4 regions of the Agrobacterium sp. 5Ca50 genome follow, and region 3 is predicted to be linked to each of the others. Evidence: predicted binding sites of a transcription regulator. Region 3 holds the regulator's gene; each other region holds the start of a gene.

What was found. The regulator LexA, encoded in region 3, represses DNA repair genes until DNA is damaged. The targets are predictions, from matches to a motif close to TGTTCNNNNTGTGTTCNG.
Region 1: a site for LexA is predicted at 1,721-1,738, ahead of radA (DNA repair protein RadA). Genes of this name have one in related genera too.
Region 2: a site for LexA is predicted at 1,229-1,246, ahead of ACZ5FM_RS27175 (ImuA family protein). Genes of this name have one in related genera too.
Region 4: a site for LexA is predicted at 1,486-1,503, ahead of ACZ5FM_RS02430 (energy-coupling factor ABC transporter ATP-binding protein). Genes of this name have one in related genera too.

What each region holds. Positions count from the first base shown of each region.
Region 1 is NZ_AP026438.1:825,836-828,971, reverse strand. It holds gene ACZ5FM_RS03985 (AraC family transcriptional regulator) at 1-360, opposite strand, end outside; gene alr (alanine racemase) at 488-1,654, shown strand; gene radA (DNA repair protein RadA) at 1,769-3,136, shown strand, end outside.
Region 2 is NZ_AP026441.1:94,535-97,670, forward strand. It holds gene ACZ5FM_RS27170 (Y-family DNA polymerase) at 1-480, opposite strand, end outside; gene ACZ5FM_RS27175 (ImuA family protein) at 401-1,168, opposite strand; gene ACZ5FM_RS27180 (NAD(P)(+) transhydrogenase (Re/Si-specific) subunit beta) at 1,902-3,136, opposite strand, start outside.
Region 3 is NZ_AP026438.1:1,280,315-1,283,450, forward strand. It holds gene ACZ5FM_RS06070 (ComEC/Rec2 family competence protein) at 1-1,491, shown strand, start outside; gene lexA (transcriptional repressor LexA) at 1,596-2,324, opposite strand; gene ACZ5FM_RS06080 (ATP-binding protein) at 2,775-3,136, shown strand, end outside.
Region 4 is NZ_AP026438.1:513,161-516,296, reverse strand. It holds gene ribB (3,4-dihydroxy-2-butanone-4-phosphate synthase) at 1-223, shown strand, start outside; gene ACZ5FM_RS02435 (winged helix-turn-helix domain-containing protein) at 256-1,449, opposite strand; gene ACZ5FM_RS02430 (energy-coupling factor ABC transporter ATP-binding protein) at 1,604-2,284, shown strand; gene ACZ5FM_RS02425 (CbiQ family ECF transporter T component) at 2,281-2,913, shown strand; gene ACZ5FM_RS02420 (biotin transporter BioY) at 2,918-3,136, shown strand, end outside.

The sequences.
Region 1 (3,136 bases), 450 kb from region 3:
TTTTGGCAAAAAGCGCGGGAAAGACGGCGTGCCATGAAACGCCCTGCCCGTCACGTCCTCAATCACCTCCTGCAACAACTCCATGTCGGGATAGATCATCCGGTAGCGATAACCTTCACCTCCCGGTGCACCATCATGGATCTGGCCGGGATTGATCAGGTAAAGATTGCCGGGACCAGTCTGCTCTCGGGTGCCATTGATCGTCGATATCTGCGAGCCGGATTCGATGGCGCCAATGCTGAAGGTCTCATGCGCGTGCGGGGAATATTCATGCGTCAGGAAAGTCGCGCTCAGGCACTCCATATGCCGGAACCGCCTGTCGCGCCAGAAACGCGTGGTTTCCGTCGTGGCAAGCGGCATATCGTCAAGGGCCTGTTTCTGCGAAACGCTGTGCATAGTGAAAGAATAAAGCAATCCGTCATTACCGTCTTGAACAAAAGTGATAGGCTTTGGCTCAAATAGTTTTTGAGCAGCATTGCGAGACAGCATGACCGATTTCGACGATAGCCTTTCCGATTATGACGAATTCGAGCATGCGCCGCTGCGGCTGACTGTTGATCTCGGTGCACTGGCGGATAACTGGCGCGACATGAAAAAACGCTCCGGCAAGGCGCGGACCGCCGCCGTGGTCAAGGCTGACGCCTATGGCATGGGTATCGAAGATTGCGGCACCACGCTGTACCATGCCGGGGCGCGGGACTTTTTCGTGGCAACCGTTGCCGAAGGCGTGACACTGCGTCCGCACGCTCCGGAAGCACGTATCTTCGTGCTGTCAGGCATCTGGCCAGGACAGGAAGCGCATTTCTTCAACAATGATCTTGTGCCTGTCGTCGCGTCGGAAGAGCAGTTGGCTTTTTGGATGTCGACGCTTGCCGAACGGGGTGATCATCCCTTCGCCCTTCATGTCGATACCGGCTTCAACCGTCTTGGATTGCCGCTGGATGAGGCGCTGTTTCTGGCTGACGATATCTCGCGGCCAGCCAGCTTCGACCCGGTTCTCGTGCTATCGCACCTCGCATCGGCGGACACGCCCACTTCCGCCATGAACAAGGCACAGCTTGAATCATTCCGTAAGGTTAGCGCTGCTTTCGAAGGTGTCGAATCAAGCCTTTCAGCTTCTGCTGGAATATTTTTGGGTCCAGACTATCACTTCGATCTGACCCGTCCCGGCATCGCGCTTTACGGCGGCGAAGCCGTCAATGACGTGGATAATCCGATGCGCCCGGTCGCCAAGGCGGAAGCGCGCATCATTCAGGTGCGTGAAGCCGGTGAAGGACAGACCGTCAGCTACGGTGGCACTTTCCTGCTCAAGCGCGCCAGCCGCCTTGCCATAGCATCAGTCGGTTATGCCGACGGTTATCAGCGTTCGCTTTCCGGTTCCGGCATTCCTTTGAGGGAAATGGGTTATGGCGGCGCCTATGGTTTCATCAACGGCCACCGGGTCCCGGTTGCCGGTCGCGTGACCATGGACCTCACCATTTTCGATGTCACCGATGTGCCCGAAAATGCCGTGCGCGCTGGAGATTACATTGAACTGTTCGGCCCCAATGTACCGGTGGATGAGGTCGCGCGTGCGGCAGGAACCATCGGCTATGAAATGCTGACCGGCCTTGGTCTGCGTTATGAGCGGCAGTATTTGTTCGACGGCGAATAATTAAAACCGCACCGCCTTTAAACAACAGGCTTGCAAAGCCGACGGCAGGCGTTTATCCCGGCATTAAGTTCTTTATTTGTTCTCATTCAAGATACTGCCGGGAGCCACAACCGCATGGCCAAGACCAAAACCCAATTCGTGTGCCAGAACTGTGGCACGGTGCACACCCGCTGGGTTGGCAAGTGTGAAGGTTGCGGTGAGTGGAACACCATCATTGAAGATGACCTGATGGGTGGCATCGGCTCAGGGCCGGGCAAAACACCCAAGAAAGGTCGTCCGGTCGCTTTGACTGCACTATCAGGGGAATCGGAAGAAGCGCCGCGCATTGCAACCGGCATGGACGAGTTGGACCGCGCAACCGGTGGCGGTTTCGTCCGTGGCTCGGCAGTGTTGATCGGTGGCGATCCCGGTATCGGCAAATCGACGCTGCTGATGCAGGCCGCCGCAGCCCTGTCGCGACGCGGCCAGCGTATTATTTATGTCTCGGGTGAAGAGGCCGTGGCACAGGTTCGTCTGCGTGCGCAGCGTCTGGGCGCGGCACAAACCGACGTGCTGCTGGCGGCAGAAACAAATGTCGAAGATATTCTGGCAACCATTTCCGAAGGCAAGCGCCCGGATCTGGTGATTATCGATTCTATCCAAACCCTGTGGAGCGACACGGCCGATTCGGCACCCGGTACAGTCACCCAAGTGCGTACCGGCGTACAGGCGATGATCCGTTTTGCCAAACAGACCGGTGCCGCCATGGTGCTTGTTGGCCATGTGACCAAGGAAGGCCAGATTGCCGGTCCGCGTGTTGTTGAACACATGGTGGATGCGGTGCTTTATTTTGAAGGCGACCGCGGTCACCACTACCGGATCTTGCGGACGGTGAAGAACCGTTTCGGACCGACGGATGAAATCGGCGTGTTCGAAATGTCCGACAAGGGACTGCGGGAAGTTTCCAATCCATCTGAGCTTTTTCTGGGTGAACGCAACGCAAAAGCCCCGGGCGCTGCGGTTTTTGCCGGCATGGAAGGCACCCGCCCTGTGCTGGTTGAAGTGCAGGCGCTGGTGGCAGCCACGTCTCTCGGCACCCCGCGCCGCGCCGTAGTCGGTTGGGATTCGTCACGCCTTGCGATGATATTGGCGGTGCTGGAAGCCCATTGCGGGGTGCGACTTGGTCAGCACGATGTGTACCTGAATGTCGCTGGCGGTTACCGCATCTCGGAACCGGCCGCCGACATGGCTGTGGCTTCCGCACTGGTTTCGTCGCTTGCCGGTCTTGCCCTTCCGGCCGATTGTGTTTATTTCGGCGAAGTCAGCCTGTCAGGAGCGGTAAGACCCGTTTCGCACACGGTGCAGCGGTTAAAGGAAGCGGAAAAACTGGGCTTTACCCAGGCACTGCTTCCGACAGCATCGGCGGAATTGCCTAAAACCGGCAACGGCCGATGGGCAGAAATTGAAAGCCTGCCGGATCTCGTTGCGCGCATCGCAGGTTCC
Region 2 (3,136 bases), on a different replicon from region 3:
TTCCCGGCTGATGGCACGCGCGCAGGCATGCGCGGCACCCCAGCTATCGGCGACGGCCACCCGGGCTGTCAGCTTTTTTGCCATGAACTGGTTTGCGATCTTCGTCACCATCGGCAGTTCACCACCCTGCAAGTGATCGGCACCCTCGGTGTCCATGACAATCCCATCTGCACCGTCGACTGCGACGATCGGGGAATAGAGCGTCAAAGCCCAAAGCGTGATCCGCTCCAGCGCCGCGGCGTCCGTACTCAAATCTGCATCGACCATCATCAGTCCGCGAAATAGCGCCTGCGCTTTGGCTGCCGACATGCCGACACGAACCCCTGCCCTTTTTGCAGCCGCATCGGCGGCCGACACCCAGCGTTTCGAGCCGCTTCTGGCAATCACGGCGATGGCCTGTTCAGGCGGAATAGCCGGATCGTCGCGGCGAATGCGATCGGTCGGCAGATCGGGTAGATAGATCGAGACGACCCTTGTCATCACACGCCCTCACGAGAAACTCAGCACACTCACCCGCTTTCACGCGCATCAACTCCACAAACCAACGCGGCCTGCCAACACCTGGAACCGGCAGTTCGTCCGACGGCATCACGCTCACCCTCCACCGGGTGGTCGAGGCCGTCGGCTGCCCGAAATCACTGGCTTCCGTCTGTCGCCTCCAGCGGCGAACAGCCAGTGCCATCGTGCCGGTACGCTCGGCCGCGAGCTGCAGTCGGCGCGAGCCGACCATCGGCAAACGGACGAGTTCACCGACAACGGCGCCGAGGCCTCCGAAGGAAAGCCCCTCCTCCATATTGGCAAGCACGTCCTCCTCCTTGTCGGACTCGACAAAGATCACCCGATCGGCATGCAGGTCGACCTGCGCCAGCGCCGGGAAAAACAGATCCGGTCGTGTCAGGCACCAGACGATCGGTCCCTTCGTGCGTGCCGCGATGCCCGCCACGAAAAGAGCAGCGGCCGCACCATCGACAGTCCCCGATCCACCTCCGGCAAACTCATGAAGCGCACCATAAGCCAAGCCGCCGCCCGGCAGGGCAGCATCCATTTCGGGCAGGCCAAAAGACAGGCAGCCGGCTTTTTTCTCCGTCGTGGTTTCGAGCGACGCGATGCGCTCACGCAGATCAGCAATCACACCGTCTGACACCCTTGGGGCGCGGGCAGCAGTCATCGTTCACGGCTCCCTTCAAGGTCGTGTTGGCAGGCCGACATCATGTCGTGCAAGTGTAGATGTTCTGTTTTTGTTCCTGCGCAAGAAAAGAGTCAAGGCAGCGAATTTGCTTAAAGGCTATTCCAAACACTACAAATTAGAGAATCTGCATGAGAATCAGCTGCGTAGCGACAACAAAGAAATTTTGACCCTTCCGGCGCTGCCCGGTGGATAGCGGGGACAACATGTAGATCGTCACAATGTCCTTAAGGTTTTTCTGTTGAACTGGTGGCATGACGAAGCCTCCGAGATCCAAACCGCTCCTTCGTGATACCGAAGGAACTGCTCGCTCGATGCGCGAAAATCCAAGACAAGGCCAATGCCAACGGCTGAGAAAAGCGTCCATGATCGCGGGAAGCCAACTGAGATGACAATTCACGCGATGGCCGACCCGTGATTTTCAATCGCTACACCACCTATCGGCCCGGCCTTTTCGCCCGCCTGCTTCCTTCCGGCAGATGGAAGCTCCGGCTAGACGTACTGATACTGACAGCATTCTCCCATCCGTTCGATCTCACAAAGCTTTGCGTAAGGCACCATTCCCTGCCCTATTCACTGGGACGTACGACTAGTGAGATCTCACCAGCTTCGATTTCAACCTGTGCGGCGAGCCCACAAAATCTCCCGAACGAATTTAGCTTGGGGCATGCCTCCTCCGGGGCATCGGGTCCCCCCAAGGCTTGGCGTCCCCAATCTACTCAATTGCCGTCAACAGCCGGTCGAGGCTGTTTCTCGCATCGCCATAGAACATGCGCGTATTGTCCTTGTAGAATAGCGGGTTCTCGATGCCGGAATAGCCGGTGCCCTGGCCACGCTTCGATACGAAGACCTGCTTTGCCTTCCACACCTGCAGAACCGGCATGCCAGCGATCGGCGAGTTCGGGTCCTCTTCGGCGGCTGGATTGACGATATCGTTGGAGCCGATGACGATAACAACGTCGGTATTGGGGAAATCGTCGTTGATCTCATCCATCTCCATGACGATGTCATAAGGCACCTTGGCTTCCGCCAGCAGCACGTTCATATGGCCCGGCAGACGGCCGGCGACCGGGTGGATGGCAAAACGCACCTGCTTGCCGGCGGCCCTCAGCTTGCGCGTGAGCTCCGAGACGACCTGCTGCGCCTGGGCCACCGCCATGCCGTAGCCGGGCACGATGATGACGCTGTCGGCTTCGTTCAGGGCGTTGGCGACACCTTCAGCATCGATGGCGATCTGCTCGCCTTCGATTTCCATCGCCGGACCCGTCGTGCCGCCGAAACCGCCGAGGATGACAGAGACGAAGGAGCGGTTCATCGCCTTGCACATGATGTAGGAGAGGATCGCACCCGAAGAGCCGACCAGCGCGCCGGTGACGATCAAAAGATCGTTGCCGAGCGAGAAACCGATAGCGGCGGCAGCCCAGCCCGAATAGCTGTTCAGCATCGACACGACCACCGGCATGTCGGCGCCGCCGATGCCCATGATCAGGTGATAGCCTATGAAGAAGGCGAGAAGCGTCATCAGGACCAGCGTCCAGATGCCGGCACCGTTGAAGAACATCACCATGAGGATCAGCGAAGCGATGGCCGCGCCTGCATTGAGGAAGTGGCCGCCGGGCAGTTTCTTCGCCTTGCCATCGACCTTGCCGGCAAGCTTGCCGAAGGCGATGACCGAACCGGTGAAGGTCACGGCGCCGATGAACACGCCAAGGAAAACCTCGACCTTGAGGATGGCGATTTCCACCAGATCCTTGTGTGCCAGCTTATCGGCAAAGCCCGCCAGTGTCGAAAGATCACCGCCTGCGCCCTTCAGGGCTAGAACCGTGCCGAGTTCCAGTTCGGCATTATAGCCGATGAACACGGCGGCCAGACCGACGAAGGAATGCAGCGCCGCGACAAGCTGCGGCATGTCCGTCATCTGCACGCGGGCAGCGACGTAATACCCCATGA
Region 3 (3,136 bases):
GCCGAGAGGCGGCCGGTCAAGAAGATCGCTGCCTTTGCCGCCCTTATCATGACGCTCGCCTATTACCTGATTTCAGGGTTTGCAGTGTCCGCCGAACGGGCCTGGCTGATGATGTCGATCATGCTGATCGCCGTGCTGTTTGACCGTCCCTCGATCAGCCTCAGAAATGTTGCCATTTCCGCCATCATTATTATCTGCGTTTCGCCGTCAGAGGTCATGGGGCCAAGTTTCCAGATGTCCTTTGCCGCAACCATTGCGCTGGTCGCCGCGTATGGTTTCTGGACACGGCGGCGCGCCGCACAAGACAGCGCAACCTTCCGGCCAAGTAATATGCCGATCGCCCTCAAGGGTGCTTCCATCCTTGGCAGCTTCTGCGCCGGTATTGTCGTGACCTCGCTGATTGGCGGAGTCTCCACGGCCATCTATTCGATGGAGCATTTTCACCGTGTCACCACCTATGGACTAGCGGCAAATCTCGCCGCCATGCCGGTGATGTCTTTCATCGTCATGCCCTCTGCCTTGATCGCCATGCTGCTGATGCCCTTCGGGCTGGACGGGCCGTTTCTGACCGTCATGGGTTACGGCATGGCGATGACAATTGATATTGCCACCTATGTGGCCTCATGGGGAGGCGATGCCGGAGTCGGACGACAACATCAATGGTTTCTGGGCGCCGGAACGCTTGGCCTATTGGCGCTGACACTGTTTCGCACCCGACTGGCTTGGGTAAGTGCTGTGTTCCTGCTGGCAGGCCTTGTGCTGTTTGTGCTGTCACGGCAACAGGACAATCCCGATCTGGTGGTTTTTGAGGACGGGAAACTGATGGCACTGGTTGGCGAGGATCAGGTTGCCAGCACCAGCCAACGCCCATCCGGCTTTATCTATGACCAATGGGCGCGGGCTTTGTTCTTACCTGACAAATATATTCGGCCAAACATGCTGCAGGAACTGCCAGCCCCAGAACCATCGCCTGACGATGCCAATGACAGAACGACAGGCAATGCCGATGCCGCACCACCACGATCACGACGGCCGATGCTGGACGAACACACCATTCAGACTGAAAGGCAGGCGATGTCTGCCGCCGTTACAAACGCATCTGATGCCTTTACCTGCCGTCGCGACAGCTGGTGTATCGCCAGATCAGCGAAGGGGCAGGTGGTGATTTCCGTGCTGGATAACAGATATCTTGGTCTCGCCTGCGACATCGGTTCTGTGGTTATCACCACGCGTCCCACATCATTTGAAACCTGCCGCTCCGGCGCCTTTTTGCTCAGTGCCCAGACATTGCGGCGCACCGGATCGCTGGAGATCACATTTTCAACTGAGGCTACAACCGCCGCAAATCAGGATTTGCCGATAGAGAGGATGACGGCTGCCATTTATGGTTCCTACCGTCCATGGACCATGCATCGTTATTATAACTGGCGCAGCAGGACATTTGAAACGGCAGTACCGCCGCATGTCTCGCAACTGCTGGACCGTCACTAGACTAACGTAAGCTGAAGGCTAGTTTTGTCGGGCGTTTTCCGACGACAGTAGCGATGACGCGCTGGCGCGTCATCTGGCAGTGATATGGGTCTGATGATGACCGCTTAGTGGTATCTGCGGATCAGGCCAACCAGCTTGCCCTGGATCTTGACGCGGTCAGGTCCAAAGATGCGGGTTTCATAGGCCGGGTTTGCCGCCTCAAGCGCAATAGATGCACCCTTGCGACGAAAACGCTTCAAGGTCGCTTCTTCATCATCGACCAGCGCCACGATGATGTCACCGGGATTGGCGGTCTTGGCGTTGCGGATGATGACCGTGTCGCCGTCAAAGATGCCAGCATCGATCATCGAGTCACCGCGCACTTCCAGTGCGTAATGTTCACCAGAACCCAGCATGTCAGCCGGCACGGACACATCATGTGTGTTGTTCTGGATGGCGGAGATCGGCACACCGGCCGCGATCCGTCCCATCATCGGCACCGATACCGAGCTGCCGCCATCATTGGCGCTGACAGGCGCGGGGGTCGGAGCAGGGGCGACAACCGGTTTTGGTTTGCCAAGGCTGCCTTCGATCACACTTGGTGAGAAGCCACGCTGTGGTTTGAGGCTTGGCGAATAGGCTTCAGGAAGTTTGATGACTTCCAGTGCGCGAGCCCGGTTTGGCAGGCGGCGAATGAAGCCACGTTCTTCAAGCGCTGTGATCAACCGGTGAATGCCGGATTTGGACGCGAGATCAAGCGCATCCTTCATCTCATCAAATGAGGGAGGAACACCGGATTCCTTCATTCTTTCGTGAATGAAAAGAAGCAGTTCCTGCTGTTTGCGTGTGAGCATGAAGTCGCACCCCAACCGTTGATGAAAATCGAAACAAATGCAGAACATACACTATATGTTCCATATGTGTTCCGCAAGGCTTTAATATTTCGTAATCGCCGCGCCGGTGAATTTTCTTTCAAAACAGCCAAGACGTGTAATCGCTGCCTATCGTTCTGTTTTTAAAAAGATTTTACCTTAATTCGGGGCAAAACGACCAGTCAGAAACTGAGGCTCGCAACACCGCCCGATAGCCGGCCAACCGGCACCACTATCAATCTGATATCGTAAGGCGCTGTGATTCGGTTCGTTTGATTCTCTCCACCAGATTGGGTTGGCAGCGCATATTCCCTGTGCATTTTTACCTTCACGAGGAAGCATTGCGTTGAAATCTCTGTTATGGGGAGGGTTCGCTGCTCGTTCGGAGTCGGCATTCAACATCAATTTTTGACAGTATAAGGTTTTAGGGCATTGCAGGTCGGCATCGACATGGGAACGCTATCGGGTGGGCAGGCTGCCAAACTCGACATTGAGGAATTGCTCGCCACGCGTCTGCTGGTGCAAGGCAATTCCGGTTCCGGAAAGTCGCATCTGCTGCGCAGGCTACTTGAACAATCCGCCCCCTGGGTTCAGCAGGTCATTATTGACCCTGAAGGGGACTTTGTGACGCTGGCCGACAAGTTCGGCCATATCGTTGTGGATGGCGAGCGCACAGAAGGTGAGTTGGCCGGTATTGCCAACCGTATTCGCCAGCACCGCGTATCCTGCGTCCTGACGCTTGAAGGTCTTGATGTCGAACAGCAGATGCGGGCCGCAGCTGCATTCCTCAACGG
Region 4 (3,136 bases), 770 kb from region 3:
TGGTCAAGCAAGTGACCCAAGCCGCAACCGCAAAAAGACAGCCATTGACGAGGATCATGCACAGGCTCGTTCACGCGAACATGAGTGGCTGGAAATTGGTCTAGGCGCACAAATCCTTAAAGACCTCGGCATTAGTTCGATCAAGCTCTTGGCTAGCCGCGAGCGTCACTATGTTGGCCTTGAGGGTTTTGGTATCAATATCTCAGAGACCGAAATCTGCTGATTGCAGAGTTTTAGATTACCGGTGAAAGGGGATCAGTTCCCTTTCCAGCCCTCCAGATAATTGACGCTCTCGACACCGGTAAATCGTGCCAGCCGTTTCAGCTCGGCATCCAGCTTGTCAAAACGCCCGGCAGAACCGCGTACACCCGGCTCCAGCCACAAGCGCTTTACGTCCAACGTTCCGCGCTTGCGATCCGCCTTCATATCGATGCGGCCGATCATCTGGTCCTTTTCCAGCAACGGAAACACGTAATAACCGTATTGCCGTTTGGCTTCGGGTACGAACACTTCGATACGGTAGAAAAAGCCAAACAGTCGTTCCGCCCGAGCGCGGTCGCGTAGCAACGGGTCGAAAGGGCTGAGGACACGAATGCCACTTGGCGGCTCAGGCACTGCCTGCAAATCATCCTCAATGTCGCGGAAGGCGACACAGGCACGCAGTTTTTTACCATCAGCTGACGCAAGGATCACATCGGTCAATTCATTGCGGTGGCTGTCAACCCAGGCCTTAGCTTCCTGCGGTGTCACGATATCCCAGAAGGCAGCGATTTCGCCCGAGGTTGCAAAACCAAGCCGTTTGAGTGCCTCGCGGCAGGCCCAGTCAAGAAACGCATCATGATCGACATCCGATTCGTGGTGATCAGGGTGTAATACCCGTTCCGTCAGATCATAAACCTTCTGGAAGTTCACCCGGCCAGAAATCGACAGCTTGCCGGTATGCCACAGAAATTCCAAGGCAGTTTTGGAAGGATGCCAGTTCCACCAACCGCCCGACTTATGATCCTCGGCCTTCACGTCACGTGACATGACCGGACCGTTCTCCACAATCCGTGCGTAGGTTTCGTCAACAGCCTGACGGAACCCCTCGCCCTGCCATCTGGTCCAGCGCTCAATCATACCCGGTTCGCGGCGGCGGAAACGGTGTTTCCAATAGGGAAAAAATCGAGACGGCAGAATGGAGGCATCATGCGTCCAATGCTCAAAAAGCAACCGATCCTTTTCCAGAAGTTCGGTCAGATGCTTGGGTTTGTAGGTGCGGTTGCGTGAAAAGATGATCTGATGGTGGGCGCGCTCGACGGTGGCGATACTGTCCACCTGAACGAAGCCGATATTATCGACAAGCTGCAACAGGCCCTGTTTGTCCATGGCACGTGCAGGCGCGGCACAAAGCCCCTGCTTTGCCAGAAACAACCGTCGTGCCATCTGATTTTCAATCTCAATCGCCATGGTCGAAACGTTAGTGCGATAAAATCTGAAAATCAATGTTCTTTTTTTGTTCTTAATCATCACCCCTGCTGAACCCTTTACAGGTCCGTTCAGATGCTCCACACGTTCCGCGTAAGCTTGAACAAGAATGATCGTATTTCAGGAGACGTGGCGGTTGGACATCTGCTTTAACCAGGCGGGCGCACGGTTTGAAAACCGCACTGCCCTTCACCCTCTGAGCCTGACGCTGAAAGAACACCGTATCGGTATTATCGGGTTGAATGGTTCCGGCAAAACCACCTTTGCTCGCATGATCAACGGATTGACCAAACCAACAAGCGGCACCGTCACGGTCAACGGGCTCGACACCGTCAAGGATGATGTCGCCGTTTTGCGGCAGGTCGGCTTTATCTTCCAGAACCCGCAAAACCAGATCATTCTGCCCGTTATTCGCGATGACATTGCTTTCGGATTGAAAAACCGCGGACTGAGCAAGGCGGCATTGGATGCCGCAGTTGAAGCCGTTTTGCAACGTCTTGGCATCGAACATCTGGCAAACCGTCGCGCTCATGAGATTTCCGGTGGCGAGTTGCAGCTGGTGGCTCTGGCCGCATTGACCATAACCGGCCCACAAATCCTGATCATGGATGAACCGACCAACCAGCTTGATCTGAAGAACCGTGCGCTTGTGGAAAAAACAATGGCTGGGCTGGAGCAGGACTTGATTGTCATCACCCATGATCTTGCCCTGCTGGAAACTTTCGATCGTGTGCTGGTATTCAATCAGGGTAGTCTGCATGCCGATACGTCACCTGCTAATGCCATCAGCCTCTACCGCGAATTGGCCTTGTCATGAGAAGCCTGCACGTTGAGGGAACCGGCTGGCTTTACCGTTTGTCGCCACGCATCAAACTGATTTCGCTTGCCCTGTTCAGCATTGCACTTTTCATGACGCGCGATCCCTTTCTCTTAGCCGTCGGGCTAATGGTCGGTGGTGGCGTGTTGTGGCAGGCACATCTGGGCTTGAAAGAAACCCTATCGCGGCTGCGGCCGGTCATGCTGACGATTACGGTAATCGCCTTGTTTAGCTTCGTGTTTGCCTCACCGCTGGAAGCCACCATTGCCCTTTTTCGTCTAACTGCGCTCACGCTCTTGGCAACCGCGATAACGGCAAGTGTCAGTATCTCGCAGTTCATGGACGAAATCACGCTTGCCATTCGTCCGCTGGAAAAACTGGGACTGGCCAAGGCTGCTGACATCGGCCTTGCGGTTGGGCTGGTTATTCGTTTCGTACCAGAGGTCGTTCACCGCTACGAGTTGTTGCAGGACGCCCATCGGGCACGCGGGATACGGGCGAAATTGCACACAATCCTTGTTCCGCTGATTATTATGACGTTAAAGGATGCGGATGCGATTGCCGACGCCATTGACGCGCGCGGTTTCAGAGGCCAAACCTCATCTCCTGATATTTTGAGGGGAGACTAAACCCATGAAGACCCGTGACCTCGTTCTTATTGCGTTGTTTTCAGCGATCATCATTGCGCTTGGATTGCTGCCGCCAATTCCGGTCGCCATTATCCCCGTTCCAATTACGGCGCAGTCTCTCGGTGTGATGCTGGCCGGTGTCGTGCTTGGCGCAAAACGTGGCACGCTGGCCGTGTTGTTGACGATCCTGATTGCCGCCATCGGCCTGCCGGTGCTATCGGGC